3 regions of the Bacillus sp. FAU20 genome follow, and region 1 is predicted to be linked to each of the others. Evidence: a T-box and tRNA genes for the amino acid it is inferred to sense, from the RefSeq annotation. Region 1 holds a T-box; the other regions hold tRNA genes.

What was found. A T-box is a leader RNA that pairs with one kind of tRNA and senses whether it is charged. The one in region 1 lies ahead of AC0OM3_RS09045 (tryptophan--tRNA ligase), so its partner is inferred to be a tRNA-Trp.
Region 2: it encodes a tRNA-Trp, which carries the amino acid that the T-box ahead of AC0OM3_RS09045 (tryptophan--tRNA ligase) is inferred to sense. The anticodon was not compared.
Region 3: it encodes a tRNA-Trp, which carries the amino acid that the T-box ahead of AC0OM3_RS09045 (tryptophan--tRNA ligase) is inferred to sense. The anticodon was not compared.

The regions. Positions count from the first base shown of each region.
Region 1 is NZ_JBVYHY010000011.1:124,325-129,188, reverse strand. It holds gene AC0OM3_RS09060 (GNAT family N-acetyltransferase) at 1-43, opposite strand, end outside; gene AC0OM3_RS09055 (DUF2785 domain-containing protein) at 167-1,006, shown strand; gene AC0OM3_RS09050 (NUDIX hydrolase) at 1,024-1,470, shown strand; gene AC0OM3_RS09045 (tryptophan--tRNA ligase) at 1,479-2,477, opposite strand; T-box leader at 2,522-2,735, opposite strand; gene AC0OM3_RS09040 (1-deoxy-D-xylulose-5-phosphate reductoisomerase) at 2,873-4,030, shown strand; gene AC0OM3_RS09035 (AI-2E family transporter) at 4,060-4,864, opposite strand, start outside.
Region 2 is NZ_JBVYHY010000027.1:196,515-201,378, forward strand. It holds rRNA gene AC0OM3_RS26670 (23S ribosomal RNA) at 1-696, shown strand, start outside; rRNA gene rrf (5S ribosomal RNA) at 797-912, shown strand; tRNA gene AC0OM3_RS26680 (tRNA-Asn) at 921-995, shown strand; tRNA gene AC0OM3_RS26685 (tRNA-Ser) at 998-1,089, shown strand; tRNA gene AC0OM3_RS26690 (tRNA-Glu) at 1,107-1,181, shown strand; tRNA gene AC0OM3_RS26695 (tRNA-Val) at 1,186-1,261, shown strand; tRNA gene AC0OM3_RS26700 (tRNA-Met) at 1,288-1,364, shown strand; tRNA gene AC0OM3_RS26705 (tRNA-Asp) at 1,368-1,443, shown strand; tRNA gene AC0OM3_RS26710 (tRNA-Phe) at 1,453-1,528, shown strand; tRNA gene AC0OM3_RS26715 (tRNA-Thr) at 1,547-1,622, shown strand; tRNA gene AC0OM3_RS26720 (tRNA-Tyr) at 1,633-1,716, shown strand; tRNA gene AC0OM3_RS26725 (tRNA-Trp) at 1,724-1,797, shown strand; tRNA gene AC0OM3_RS26730 (tRNA-His) at 1,819-1,894, shown strand; tRNA gene AC0OM3_RS26735 (tRNA-Gln) at 1,958-2,032, shown strand; tRNA gene AC0OM3_RS26740 (tRNA-Gly) at 2,038-2,112, shown strand; tRNA gene AC0OM3_RS26745 (tRNA-Cys) at 2,127-2,197, shown strand; tRNA gene AC0OM3_RS26750 (tRNA-Leu) at 2,208-2,289, shown strand; gene AC0OM3_RS26755 (DUF3884 family protein) at 2,502-2,822, opposite strand; gene AC0OM3_RS26760 (YebC/PmpR family DNA-binding transcriptional regulator) at 3,174-3,893, shown strand; gene AC0OM3_RS26765 (NUDIX hydrolase) at 4,040-4,501, shown strand.
Region 3 is NZ_JBVYHY010000027.1:403,522-408,385, forward strand. It holds rRNA gene AC0OM3_RS27640 (23S ribosomal RNA) at 1-1,375, shown strand, start outside; rRNA gene rrf (5S ribosomal RNA) at 1,477-1,592, shown strand; tRNA gene AC0OM3_RS27650 (tRNA-Val) at 1,598-1,673, shown strand; tRNA gene AC0OM3_RS27655 (tRNA-Tyr) at 1,682-1,765, shown strand; tRNA gene AC0OM3_RS27660 (tRNA-Gln) at 1,777-1,851, shown strand; tRNA gene AC0OM3_RS27665 (tRNA-Lys) at 1,856-1,931, shown strand; tRNA gene AC0OM3_RS27670 (tRNA-Leu) at 1,946-2,026, shown strand; tRNA gene AC0OM3_RS27675 (tRNA-Gly) at 2,056-2,130, shown strand; tRNA gene AC0OM3_RS27680 (tRNA-Leu) at 2,147-2,235, shown strand; tRNA gene AC0OM3_RS27685 (tRNA-Arg) at 2,239-2,312, shown strand; tRNA gene AC0OM3_RS27690 (tRNA-Pro) at 2,323-2,396, shown strand; tRNA gene AC0OM3_RS27695 (tRNA-Ala) at 2,413-2,485, shown strand; tRNA gene AC0OM3_RS27700 (tRNA-Ser) at 2,506-2,598, shown strand; tRNA gene AC0OM3_RS27705 (tRNA-Ser) at 2,650-2,742, shown strand; tRNA gene AC0OM3_RS27710 (tRNA-Met) at 2,764-2,840, shown strand; tRNA gene AC0OM3_RS27715 (tRNA-Asp) at 2,844-2,919, shown strand; tRNA gene AC0OM3_RS27720 (tRNA-Phe) at 2,928-3,003, shown strand; tRNA gene AC0OM3_RS27725 (tRNA-Thr) at 3,013-3,085, shown strand; tRNA gene AC0OM3_RS27730 (tRNA-Trp) at 3,092-3,162, shown strand; tRNA gene AC0OM3_RS27735 (tRNA-Ile) at 3,173-3,249, shown strand; tRNA gene AC0OM3_RS27740 (tRNA-Asn) at 3,258-3,332, shown strand; tRNA gene AC0OM3_RS27745 (tRNA-Glu) at 3,334-3,405, shown strand; gene AC0OM3_RS27750 (CBS domain-containing protein) at 3,535-3,954, shown strand; gene AC0OM3_RS27755 (DUF3965 domain-containing protein) at 4,276-4,864, shown strand, end outside.

The sequences.
Region 1 (4,864 bases):
TTCTTATTTTAAAATGTTTTTCTAACTGTTCTATCGTCGCCATATTCTTCCCTCATCTATATCATACTCGAATTTGTAATCGTTCTCCTTGCATGAGCAGGATTGTCCTTGAATATATAGAATACTAGAAAAGATCGCATCTTTAAAGTGCGGAGGAGGTTCTCCAGTGGATATTACAGCATTGCAACAACAGTTAGAGCTTATACAACAAAATGACTATACGCAACTACAACATATAGATATTAATGAATTAACTTTGAACATGCTTCAGTATATCGGAACGACTGATAGTTACGTTCGTTATCAACTTATATATAAATGTTTTGTACATTTTATTCATCATGAATTTCTTATGGATGATCAGCTGAAATTGCTTTTACATACTTGTTTAAGTGATGAGTATTTATATTGTGACATTTACTCCCCGCATTCAGATGGGGTTTTCACACGTTCTTACACTGTTTCGTTAATTGCGTTAATACTCCAATTCGCTAACTCGCACTACTTTTTTACAGAGGAGGATATCGAGGAAATAAAAAATAAACTCATTACATATACAAACTTAGAAACGGATTTTCGAGGCTATATTGAAAATAAAGGATGGGCTCATTGTCTTGCTCATGTATCTGATGCCTTTACTGAAATTGTTCATAATACGTATACAACTTTTGAATGGTACGAAGAATTAATTCATTGTTTATTAAATAAAATCTTTATTCCATCTGACCTTTTTCATAATAACGAAGATGAACGCATTGTTACGCCATTACTAGCAATGCTGTATCATGATTTTCCTCAAAACGAGTTAATTTCTATTATTCATAAAAAAATAAAAAGGCTTCCTCAAATTAGAAAACGCCTTTCGCTTAATGAGTATTGTATTTTATGTGCCAATATTAAAACCTTTTTACGCACATTATTTTTCAGAACAAAAGATGACCATAACTTAGCCTTTACAGCACGTAAAACAGAAAGAATGTTAAAAGAACTTCCTAACTATTATTAAATACAAGGAGCAATGACATGGGTTATATTGAAGATATGAGAAATCTAGTAGGAAATCATCCACTTATTTTAATAGGATCACACGCCATTATATTAAATGAAAAAGATGAAGTATTGCTGCAACTCCGTACAGATTTTAAACGCTGGGGCATTATTGGTGGTGCCCTAGAATATAACGAAACGTTAGAAGATGCTTTAAAACGAGAAGTGTTTGAAGAAACTGGACTTATTATTAAAAATCCAGAACTATTCCGTACATACTCAGGGCCAGACTTCTTTCAAATCTATCCAAACGGCGATCAAGTACACGGTGTACTCGTTGTTTATATTTGCCGAGAATTTCATGGTGAACTTGTATGCGATCAAAGTGAATCAAAAGAACTACGCTTCTTTTCACTTGATAAATTACCTAATAATCTTCCTCCTGTTATTGAGAGGATTATTACAGATTATCTAAAAAAATAAGGGAACGCTTAACGTTCCCTCTCAAATCCAATCTGCTTTTTAATTTCCTCTAAATTTACCTTCGCAATAGCACGTGCCCGCTCAGCACCTTTTTCTAACGCTTCATATAATAAATTTGGCTCATTCATATACATTGCGTATTTCTCCCGAGGTCCAGCTAACTCACGATCTACAACGCGAAATAACTCTTTTTTAACATCGCCCCATCCGATTCCAGTCTCATATTTTTCACGTAATGACTGTACTTCGTCTTCTGTCGCAAATTCTTTATAAATTGTAAATAAGGTTTCTAGTTCTTTCGGTTCATTTGGAAGTGAAGAATCTGTTTTGATTTTAAATATTAATTTTCGTAGTTTTTCTTGCTCTGCAAATAATGGGATCACATTTCCGTAATTTTTACTCATCTTCCTTCCGTCAAGACCAGGTAAAATAGCTCCTTCTTCTTGTATGACATACTCTGGAAGTGTAAATGTCGTGCCAAATGTATGATTAAAATACGTCGCAATATCACGAGCAATTTCAATATGCTGAATTTGGTCTTTTCCAACTGGTACATGAGTAGCTTGAAATAATAATATGTCAGCTGCCATTAAAATCGGGTACGTGTATAACCCCATATTCACTCCCGCATCGACCTCTAACCCTGCTTCTTTATTTTGCTCCACCTTCGCTTTATATGCATGAGCACGGTTCATAAGACCTTTCGGAGTTAGGCAAGCTAAAATCCAAGCTAATTCTAGAATCTCCGGCACTTCCGTTTGTCGATAAAAAATCACATCTTCTCCAAGTCCAAGCGATAGCCAAGTAGCTGCTACCTCTTTCGTATAACTACTAAACTGACTCGGATCATGCACAGCATTTAATGCATGATAATCAGCTATAAAGTACAATGCTTTTCCTTCATTATTCTTTGACATTTGTAATGCAGGTTTAATCGCACCAATATAATTTCCTAAATGCGGATAACCTGTCGGCTTAATTCCTGTTAACATTATTTTGTCACTCATCCTAACTCCTCCTTTCTCAAAATAAAAAGAGCCCCTCATCCTTAAAAAAGGACGAGAGACTCCCGCGGTACCACCTTAATTAGCTATCATGAATAGCTCACTTCAACTTCTTAACGTGAAGCAACCGTCTTTACTTACTCATTTCAGTTAGAAGCTCCAGAGCCCATTCCACATTCATCCCTTACTGATTCCCACCATATCATACATCAGCTCTCTGAAAAGTTTCGAATATGTACTCTTCTCTTTCATCGCTTTTCATTATTTTTTACAGTTTATCACATTTCACTTCTAAACAAACCAAAATTTTCTACTTTATATAGCAGGAATTTCCACTTCAATTGTCTAATACCATATAGGTTTGCAGAAATACTCGAAACAACTTTGGAGGTTTTTTCATGGTAAAATATATATCTATTTTAGGTTCAACAGGATCTATCGGCACATCTGCATTAGATGTCGTTTCAGCTCATCCTGAACATTTCAAAATCGTCGGTTTAACCGCAAATTATAATATTGATCTTCTTGAGCAACAAATCGAAACGTTTCAACCTCGCATTGTAAGCGTTGCGACAAAAGAATTAGCAGACACGCTTCGTACGCGTATTTCAACCAACGTAAAAATTACATACGGAACAGATGGCTTAATTGCGGTAGCTACTCACCCTGATTCAAATCTTTTATTAAGTTCCGTCATTGGTGTTTCAGGGTTACTTCCAACAATTGAAGCATTAAAAGCGAAGAAAGATATTGCCATCGCTAATAAAGAAACGTTAGTTGCAGCTGGTCATATCGTAACTGAACTGGCCAAGCAAAACGGATGTCGTTTAATTCCAGTCGATAGCGAACATTCAGCTATTTTCCAATGTTTAAACGGAGAAAATAATAAAGAAATTGACAAATTAATCGTTACAGCTTCTGGCGGTGCATTCCGTGATAAAACACGTGATGAAATGCAAACATTACAAGCAAAAGATGCTTTAAAGCACCCAAACTGGTTAATGGGGGCAAAACTAACGATTGATTCTGCCACATTAATGAATAAAGGGTTCGAAGTAATGGAAGCAAGATGGCTATTTGATATTCCTTATGAAAAAATTGATGTAATGATTCATAAAGAAAGTATTATTCATTCTTTAGTAGAGTTTATTGATGGATCAGTTATTGCGCAGCTCGGTGCTCCTGATATGAGAATGCCAATTCAATATGCGTTTCACTACCCTACTCGGCTATCTTCTTCCTATGAAAAATTAAATTTATTAGAAATTGGTAGTTTACATTTTGAAAAACCAGATTTAGAGAAGTTCCCTTGTCTACAATACGCATATGAATGTGGCAAAATCGGTGGTACTACTCCCGCTGTATTAAATGCAGCAAATGAAATTGCAAATGCACTATTCTTAAAAAATGAAATTGCCTTTTTCGATATTGAAAAAACAATTTACAAAACAGTTGAAGCTCATCATAACGTAAAAGATCCTTCACTAGATGCTATATTAGAAGCGGATCAATGGGCGCGCCAATATGCAAATGAATTGTTAATAAAAAAGAGCTAAAACAGTTCCCACTGTTTTAGCTCTTTTTTTCACGTATTCAACTTAACAAATCTATAACCGTGCGTTACTAACACTTTTAATATCGCATACCCTGGAATCGCTAAAATAATGCCCATAATCCCAAATAAATTTCCGGCAGTTAAAATAATAAAAATGATAGTAATCGGATGAATGTCTAACTTTTTCCCCATAACTTGCGGAGAAATAAATTTACCTTCTGCTAATTGTACAACCATCATAACGATAATTACTTTTAACACCATTGCTGGCGAGTCGATAAATGCGATAATTAACGCTGGTGTAATCGCGATAATTGGTCCTACGTACGGAACGATATTTACAATCATCGCTAAAATCGCAAGTAATACCGCATATTTTATACCGATAATAAGGTAACCGATTAATAGCATAATACCGATAAACAAGCTCACGATAATTTGCCCTCTAATGTACGAACTAATCGCATAATGCATATCGTCTAGTATTCTCATTGCTGCTGGTTGTCTTTGCTCTGAAATAAACTTTAAAAAGTGATTCGGCAATTGCTCACCATCTTTTAAAAGATAGAACAATATAAATGGAACCATTACAAATGTTAAAACAACCTCTGTAACAGTACTCAAAAATCCAGTTACATTTCCTGTTACTGATGATAAAGATTTCGTAAAATCAACTGTGTAGTCTTTTACCATATTCGCAACATTAATATTTAAATTCTCCTGAATTTTACCGAGTAAATTACTTTCCCCGAATCTACGTGCTGCTTGTTCAATCTCATGACCAAAATAAGGTAAGTTATCAATTAATGCATCAATTTGATCTTTAATAATAGGG
Region 2 (4,864 bases), on a different contig from region 1:
CGGGTCTTATCGACCCGGGAGACAGTGTCAGGTGGGCAGTTTGACTGGGGCGGTCGCCTCCTAAAGTGTAACGGAGGCGCCCAAAGGTTCCCTCAGAATGGTTGGAAATCATTCGTAGAGTGCAAAGGCATAAGGGAGCTTGACTGCGAGACCTACAAGTCGAGCAGGGACGAAAGTCGGGCTTAGTGATCCGGTGGTTCCGCATGGAAGGGCCATCGCTCAACGGATAAAAGCTACCCCGGGGATAACAGGCTTATCTCCCCCAAGAGTCCACATCGACGGGGAGGTTTGGCACCTCGATGTCGGCTCATCGCATCCTGGGGCTGTAGTCGGTCCCAAGGGTTGGGCTGTTCGCCCATTAAAGCGGTACGCGAGCTGGGTTCAGAACGTCGTGAGACAGTTCGGTCCCTATCCGTCGTGGGCGTAGGAAATTTGAGAGGAGCTGTCCTTAGTACGAGAGGACCGGGATGGACGCACCGCTGGTGTACCAGTTGTTCTGCCAAGGGCATAGCTGGGTAGCTATGTGCGGAAGGGATAAGTGCTGAAAGCATCTAAGCATGAAGCCCCCCTCAAGATGAGATTTCCCATAGCGTAAGCTAGTAAGATCCCTGAAAGATGATCAGGTTGATAGGTTCGAGGTGGAAGCATGGTGACATGTGGAGCTGACGAATACTAATAGATCGAGGACTTAACCATATAATATGTAGCAATGTTATCTAGTTTTGAGAGAACATAAAAAACTTGTTGACTTTTAAAGTAAATAAGTTATAATAATGATTGTCTCAAAAGAATAATGTCTGGTAATGATAGCAGAGAGGTCACACCCGTTCCCATACCGAACACGGAAGTTAAGCTCTCTAGCGCCGATGGTAGTTGGGACCTTGTCCCTGTGAGAGTAGGACGTTGCCAGGCAATATTATTCCGCAGTAGCTCAGCGGTAGAGCTATCGGCTGTTAACCGATCGGTCGTAGGTTCGATTCCTACCTGCGGAGCCATTGGAGAGCTGTCCGAGTTGGCCGAAGGAGCACGATTGGAAATCGTGTATACGTCACAAGCGTATCAAGGGTTCGAATCCCTTGCTCTCCGCCATAGGATTTATAATATTTGGCCCGTTGGTCAAGTGGTTAAGACACCGCCCTTTCACGGCGGTAACACGGGTTCGAATCCCGTACGGGTCACCACTTTGGAGGATTAGCTCAGCTGGGAGAGCACCTGCCTTACAAGCAGGGGGTCGGCGGTTCGATCCCGTCATCCTCCACCATATAATTTTTATATGAATAGTATTATCGCGGGGTGGAGCAGCACGGTAGCTCGTCGGGCTCATAACCCGAAGGTCGCAGGTTCAAATCCTGTCCCCGCAACCAAATGGTCCCGTGGTGTAGTGGTTAACATGCCTGCCTGTCACGCAGGAGATCGCCGGTTCGACCCCGGTCGGGACCGCCATTTTAATAAGGCTCGGTAGCTCAGTCGGTAGAGCAGAGGACTGAAAATCCTCGTGTCGGCGGTTCGATTCCGTCCCGAGCCACCATTTATTTTAATAAAATATGCCGGCTTAGCTCAATTGGTAGAGCAACTGACTTGTAATCAGTAGGTTGGGGGTTCAAGTCCTCTAGCCGGCACCATGTAAGTTTCGGAGGGGTAGCGAAGTGGCTAAACGCGGCGGACTGTAAATCCGCTCCTTCGGGTTCGGCAGTTCGAATCTGCCCCCCTCCACCATTTACATAGGGGCATAGTTTAAAGGTAGAACTGAGGTCTCCAAAACCTCCAGTGTGGGTTCGATTCCTACTGCCCCTGCCAAATATATATTTACACAACATGGCGGTTGTGGCGAAGTGGTTAACGCACCGGATTGTGGCTCCGGCATTCGTGGGTTCGATTCCCATCAGTCGCCCCATTTTTATTTTAAAAATTACAAATAATCTAATGGATACTTACATATAATTAAGTAAGAATTCGATGGGCTATAGCCAAGCGGTAAGGCAACGGACTTTGACTCCGTCATGCGCTGGTTCGAATCCAGCTAGCCCAGCCATTTTTGCGGAAGTAGTTCAGTGGTAGAATACAACCTTGCCAAGGTTGGGGTCGCGGGTTCGAATCCCGTCTTCCGCTCCAATAAAATTTTATATGGCGGCATAGCCAAGTGGTAAGGCAGAGGTCTGCAAAACCTTTATCACCGGTTCAAATCCGGTTGCCGCCTTTTCTTTTGTGCCGATGTGGCGGAATTGGCAGACGCGCACGACTCAAAATCGTGTTCCTTCGGGAGTGTCGGTTCGACCCCGACCATCGGTATCATGAACGGCGTAAAAAACTCTATACAATTAGTATAGAGTTTTTTTGTGTTTTCTTTTCATTACATGACAAAATAAGCAGAAAAAGTGTACGGTGAGTAAACTGCGAAACATTAAAAGGATAAAAACAAACATTCATTTGTATCCTTTTAATTGTTGTATACTATAAAATTCCAGCAGAATATTGCATATACAATATTCCTTTCGAGCACTCTAGAGAGAATTTCTCCACCCCGGTGACATGAAGTTAAATCCGACACCACCAGTAGATATTAGTACATTATCAACGGTTAAGTTTGTAATTTCTAAAAACTTCTTTTCAAACTCTTCTCTGTTGTACTTATACATAGTTGAGTGGCACGCCCACATATGTGTTGAAGTACTTAACCAGTCCCCTAATTCCTTCAATTCAGGAAACGCCTCAAATTGGATTGTTTCATCTAATTTCATGAATCTTACTTGATAGATAGTTGGGTTTAACTTATCTCCTATTCCTTTAAAAGCATGTGATTTTTTGTCTTTTGAATGTGTCATAATTCTCCCTCCATCTTTTCTTCAAATTATTTCCTATTTTTATTATATAACAATAGAAAGTAATTATGGAAATATTATAGAAATCGGTATCGGCAATATAAAAAGACTCTAACAGAAATGTTAGAGTCTTTTTGTTAAATTATACTATGTGCTTCTAAAATTCGTAATAAACGTAGGAATTCATGTATAATATAACTTGTCGAAAGAACAAAATGATAGTGATTTATATTATGTCTGTAATATGAATCAAAAATGAACTTTTTATATTTCTTTTAAAAATGTGTTGAACACACATTATATTTCATATTAATATTTTTATGTAGATTTAAAACGGGAAAGAGAGTGGAAAGTATGGGCCGTAAATGGAACAATATTAAAGACAAAAAAGCATCAAAAGATGCAAATACAAGCCGTATATACGCGAAATTTGGGCGTGAAATTTATGTGGCAGCAAAACAAGGCGAGCCAGATCCAGAATCAAACCAAGCGCTAAGAGTTGTATTAGAGCGTGCGAAAACATACAATGTTCCAAGAACAATTATTGATCGTGCAGTTGAAAAAGCAAAAGGCGGTTCAGAAGAAAATTATGACGAGCTTCGTTATGAAGGATTCGGACCAAATGGAGCTATGGTTATTGTAGATACACTTACAAATAACGTAAACCGTACTGCAGCAGATGTACGAGCTGCATTTAGCAAAAATAGTGGTAATATGGGTGTGAACGGTTCTGTAGCTTACATGTTTGATGCGACAGCTGTTATCGGCCTTGAAGGTAAAACATCAGATGAAGTTCTTGAAATTTTAATGGAAGCAGATGTAGATGCACGTGACATTCTAGAAGAAGAAGATTCTGTTATCGTGTATGCTGAACCAGATCAATTCCATGCAGTACAATCTGCACTTAAAGGTGCTGGCGTTGAGGAGTTTACAGTTGCAGAATTAACAATGCTTGCACAAAGTGATGTAACACTTCCTGAAGATGCTCAAGCACAATTTGAGAAAATGGTTGATGCATTAGAAGATTTGGAAGATGTTCAACAAGTTTATCACAACGTAGACTTAGGAGAGTAATACGATAGATGACCCTTTTCGCTTAGCGGATAGGGTCTTTTTTATGAAGTTAATTAAGGTGATGAAGTATTAAAGGTATTTTGTTGTAGGTAGTGAATATGATTATAGGGATATATATAATATTCATTATCTCTAGGAGGCTTAATATGGAACATAAGACACCAAAGCATATAGTTGCTGTAGCAGGTTATTTAACAAATGAAAAAAATGAAGTGTTATTAACAAAAGTGCACTGGCGAGCTGATACGTGGGAGTTGCCAGGAGGACAGGTAGAAGAAGGCGAAGCGCTCGATCAAGCTGTCTGTAGGGAAATAAAAGAGGAAACAGGGTTAACGGTGAAGCCTATCGGAATTACAGGGGTTTATTATAATACCTCTATGCATATTCTAGCTGTTGTTTTTAAAGTAGCATATATAAGTGGTGAAATAAAAACTCAACCTGAAGAGATACAAGAGGCTAAATTTGTTGATTTAAATGAAGAGAACATAGATGAGTATATAACGCGTCCTCATATGAAATCCAGAACGCTTGATGCAATGAGAGCAACACATTTTATTCCGTATGAAACGTGGGAAGTACAGCCGTATAATTTAATAGGAAGATTGTAAAGAAAAGAGTAGCCGATTTGAGATACATTCGAATCACTACTCTTTTTTGTATACTGTTTAAGAAAAAGGTCAAAATAATAATAGCACTAGTATTGATTGTTAGAACGTTTGTTCTGTATAATAAATCTATATGTTATATACATTTAGATTACTAGATAGTCAAAAGTATATATATTTGTAGATGATATAATTAAAGTGTAAAGTGAAAATATAATAGTCTTAAGGGTTTCTCTTTTATTGGTTATTCGTGCTTTAACATAACCTATATTCAATATTTCAGATGAATAGTAGATAAAAAAATACTGTGATACAATACTTTTTTATCCCACTATTTGCTGGGCAGTAAGCCTGATTGATGAGGGC
Region 3 (4,864 bases), on a different contig from region 1:
CCGCTTATCGTGAAGGCTGAGCTGTGATGGGGAAGCTCCTTATGGAGCGAAGTCTTTGATTCCCCGCTGCCAAGAAAAGCTTCTAGCGAGATAAAAGGTGCCTGTACCGCAAACCGACACAGGTAGGCGAGGAGAGAATCCTAAGGTGTGCGAGAGAACTCTGGTTAAGGAACTCGGCAAAATGACCCCGTAACTTCGGGAGAAGGGGTGCTTTCTTAACGGAAAGCCGCAGTGAATAGGCCCAAGCGACTGTTTAGCAAAAACACAGCTCTCTGCGAAGCCGTAAGGCGAAGTATAGGGGGTGACACCTGCCCGGTGCTGGAAGGTTAAGGAGAGGGGTTAGCGTAAGCGAAGCTCTGAACTGAAGCCCCAGTAAACGGCGGCCGTAACTATAACGGTCCTAAGGTAGCGAAATTCCTTGTCGGGTAAGTTCCGACCCGCACGAAAGGTGTAACGATTTGGGCACTGTCTCAACCAGAGACTCGGTGAAATTATAGTACCTGTGAAGATGCAGGTTACCCGCGACAGGACGGAAAGACCCCGTGGAGCTTTACTGTAGCCTGATATTGAATTTTGGTACAGTTTGTACAGGATAGGCGGGAGCCATTGAAACCGGAGCGCTAGCTTCGGTGGAGGCGCTGGTGGGATACCGCCCTGACTGTATTGAAATTCTAACCTACGGGTCTTATCGACCCGGGAGACAGTGTCAGGTGGGCAGTTTGACTGGGGCGGTCGCCTCCTAAAGTGTAACGGAGGCGCCCAAAGGTTCCCTCAGAATGGTTGGAAATCATTCGTAGAGTGCAAAGGCATAAGGGAGCTTGACTGCGAGACCTACAAGTCGAGCAGGGACGAAAGTCGGGCTTAGTGATCCGGTGGTTCCGCATGGAAGGGCCATCGCTCAACGGATAAAAGCTACCCCGGGGATAACAGGCTTATCTCCCCCAAGAGTCCACATCGACGGGGAGGTTTGGCACCTCGATGTCGGCTCATCGCATCCTGGGGCTGTAGTCGGTCCCAAGGGTTGGGCTGTTCGCCCATTAAAGCGGTACGCGAGCTGGGTTCAGAACGTCGTGAGACAGTTCGGTCCCTATCCGTCGTGGGCGTAGGAAATTTGAGAGGAGCTGTCCTTAGTACGAGAGGACCGGGATGGACGCACCGCTGGTGTACCAGTTGTTCTGCCAAGGGCATAGCTGGGTAGCTATGTGCGGAAGGGATAAGTGCTGAAAGCATCTAAGCATGAAGCCCCCCTCAAGATGAGATTTCCCATAGCGTAAGCTAGTAAGATCCCTGAAAGATGATCAGGTTGATAGGTTCGAGGTGGAAGCATGGTGACATGTGGAGCTGACGAATACTAATAGATCGAGGACTTAACCATATAATATGTAGCAATGTTATCTAGTTTTGAAAGAATATAAAAAACTTGTTGACTTTCAGAAGTGAATAAGTTACAATGATTCTTGTCTTAAATGAATACAGTCTGGTAATGATGGCAGAGAGGTCACACCCGTTCCCATACCGAACACGGAAGTTAAGCTCTCTAGCGCCGATGGTAGTTGGGACCTTGTCCCTGTGAGAGTAGGACGTTGCCAGGCAAAATGGAGGATTAGCTCAGCTGGGAGAGCACCTGCCTTACAAGCAGGGGGTCGGCGGTTCGATCCCGTCATCCTCCACCATATATGTCGGAGGGGTAGCGAAGTGGCTAAACGCGGCGGACTGTAAATCCGCTCCTTCGGGTTCGGCAGTTCGAATCTGCCCCCCTCCACCATTCTTAATTAATGGGCTATAGCCAAGCGGTAAGGCAACGGACTTTGACTCCGTCATGCGCTGGTTCGAATCCAGCTAGCCCAGCCATTAAGAGCCATTAGCTCAGTTGGTAGAGCATCTGACTTTTAATCAGAGGGTCGAAGGTTCGAGTCCTTCATGGCTCACCATTTTAATGAAATATGCGGGTGTGGCGGAATTGGCAGACGCACTAGACTTAGGATCTAGCGCCTTTGGCGTGGGGGTTCGACTCCCTTCACCCGCACTTTTAATAAAATAACTCATACATGTCTTGCGGAAGTAGTTCAGTGGTAGAATACAACCTTGCCAAGGTTGGGGTCGCGGGTTCGAATCCCGTCTTCCGCTCCAATTTTCAATATGACATGCCGGGGTGGCGGAACAGGCAGACGCACAGGACTTAAAATCCTGCGGTGGGTGACCACCGTGCGGGTTCGACCCCCGCCCTCGGCACCATATGCGCCCGTAGCTCAATTGGATAGAGCGTTTGACTACGGATCAAGAGGTTAGGGGTTCGACTCCTCTCGGGCGCGCTTTTATTAACGGGAAGTGGCTCAGCTTGGTAGAGCACCTGGTTTGGGACCAGGGGGTCGCAGGTTCAAATCCTGTCTTCCCGATATTCCCAAAAAACATGGGGCCTTAGCTCAGCTGGGAGAGCGCCTGCCTTGCACGCAGGAGGTCAGCGGTTCGATCCCGCTAGGCTCCACTTTATTTAATATATGTCTCGGAGGTATACCCAAGTTCGGCTGAAGGGATCGGTCTTGAAAACCGACAGGCGGTGAGAATCGCGCGGGGGTTCGAATCCCTCTACCTCCTCCATTTTTTCTTTAATGGTTTAGACATATAATAATAAAATATTTTTTCCTTCATGGAGGTATACCCAAGTTCGGCTGAAGGGATCGGTCTTGAAAACCGACAGGCGGCGAGAGTCGCGCGGGGGTTCGAATCCCTCTACCTCCTCCATTTTTTAAAACTTTATATTGTCGCGGGGTGGAGCAGCACGGTAGCTCGTCGGGCTCATAACCCGAAGGTCGCAGGTTCAAATCCTGTCCCCGCAACCAAATGGTCCCGTGGTGTAGTGGTTAACATGCCTGCCTGTCACGCAGGAGATCGCCGGTTCGACCCCGGTCGGGACCGCCATTTATGTTGGCTCGGTAGCTCAGTCGGTAGAGCAGAGGACTGAAAATCCTCGTGTCGGCGGTTCGATTCCGTCCCGAGCCACCATTTTTTTATGCCGGCTTAGCTCAATTGGTAGAGCAACTGACTTGTAATCAGTAGGTTGGGGGTTCAAGTCCTCTAGCCGGCATCATTTAGGGGCATAGTTTAAAGGTAGAACTGAGGTCTCCAAAACCTCCAGTGTGGGTTCGATTCCTACTGCCCCTGTAAAGTATATGGGCCTATAGCTCAGCTGGTTAGAGCGCACGCCTGATAAGCGTGAGGTCGATGGTTCGAGTCCATTTAGGCCCACCATATATTATTCCGCAGTAGCTCAGTGGTAGAGCTATCGGCTGTTAACCGATCGGTCGTAGGTTCGAGTCCTACCTGCGGAGCCATGGCCCGTTGGTCAAGTGGTTAAGACACCGCCCTTTCACGGCGGTAACACGGGTTCGAATCCCGTACGGGTCATACAAAAAAGAGTCAGCATTATGCTGGCTCTTTTTTATTTTGTTAATCCTTTTTATTACGTTACTTTCCAGAAATAAATAAAGGGATTTTGGAAAAGCTATGGTATGTATAAAAAGGAGGAAATAAATAATGACACGAGTTAGAGACTTAATGAGTACCCATATTGTACATTGTACACCGCTAGACAATGTATATGAGGCAGCTGTTAAAATGAAGGAAGAATCAGTTGGATTAATCCCAGTTGTTGAAAATGAGCAAGTTGTTGGGCTTGTTACTGATCGAGATTTAGTCGTTCGAGGGATTGCTGAAAAACATCCTGGATCTAATAAAATTACAAATGTGATGACAACAAATATTATCTCAGTTTCTCCAAATGATTCTATTGAAAAAGCTACAGAGCTAATGGCACAGCATCAAATTAGACGATTACCAGTAGTTGATAGTGGTCAACTTATTGGCATGTTAGCACTAGGAGATTTAGCTATAAGGGAATCAGCAGATGATCAAGCTGGATTTGCCTTGAGCGAAATCTCAGAGCATACAGAGTAAATTGAAACTTTCATTAACCGAGAGTCTGATGGTCACTCATAAAGAGCTAAATTATATATAAAGTTCAGATACATTATTCTAGCATATATGGATTAAACTAATATGTTAGCGTGATGTATCTGAGACATTATATAATAAGTATGTGGTTAATAATTTCGACAGTTTTTTAAAATTTGTTATTCTTCATTTTTAATAAGAGAAAAGATGATATACTGATAGATATAAGTATTATGAGAGATTTTGAATATAACAATATTAATTTTTAGTGGCGCGATAATAAATTAATATTTCCTACATAGATGAAAAGGGAAGGGGAATTATATGAAGGCTGTACAGGGCGATCCAAATTGGAATTTGGTTACAGATACATATATAGAACCAAATAATTTCGCTGAATTATTTTCTTTGCTTGTACCTTGTCACCCAAAAGGTGAGGGGAAAGAACGAACTATATTAGTATGGAAAGAGAAAGAATTTTATAAAGAAGAAAATTTAGCGTCATTTATCGTATATGGCATGAATAAAGCAAAGAAATTACCGCAGTTTCATAAAGATGAAATTCCAACTTTAGTGCGTATTCTTCGCTTATGCCAAGAGATTGGTTGGTATGAAGAGGCAAATGATTTTATGATAGCGCAAGGATTAGCTGAGTTTGTTCATACTTCATTGGAATATGAAACATGGGATCTTTTGACGCAATCAGTTGCTTTAAATTATTTAATTATTAAATATCGTATAGGTGAATTGACAGATAGGGATATTGAAATTTGGGATAGAGTTAAATTTAATGAGAAGTGTATAACCGATTGTAAACATTTATTATCTCATAAAGAAGTATTGGAATTTACATTCTTTTATATGTGCAAGAGAGCGAAATCATTATCAAAAGAGCAATTAAATAGTGATATGA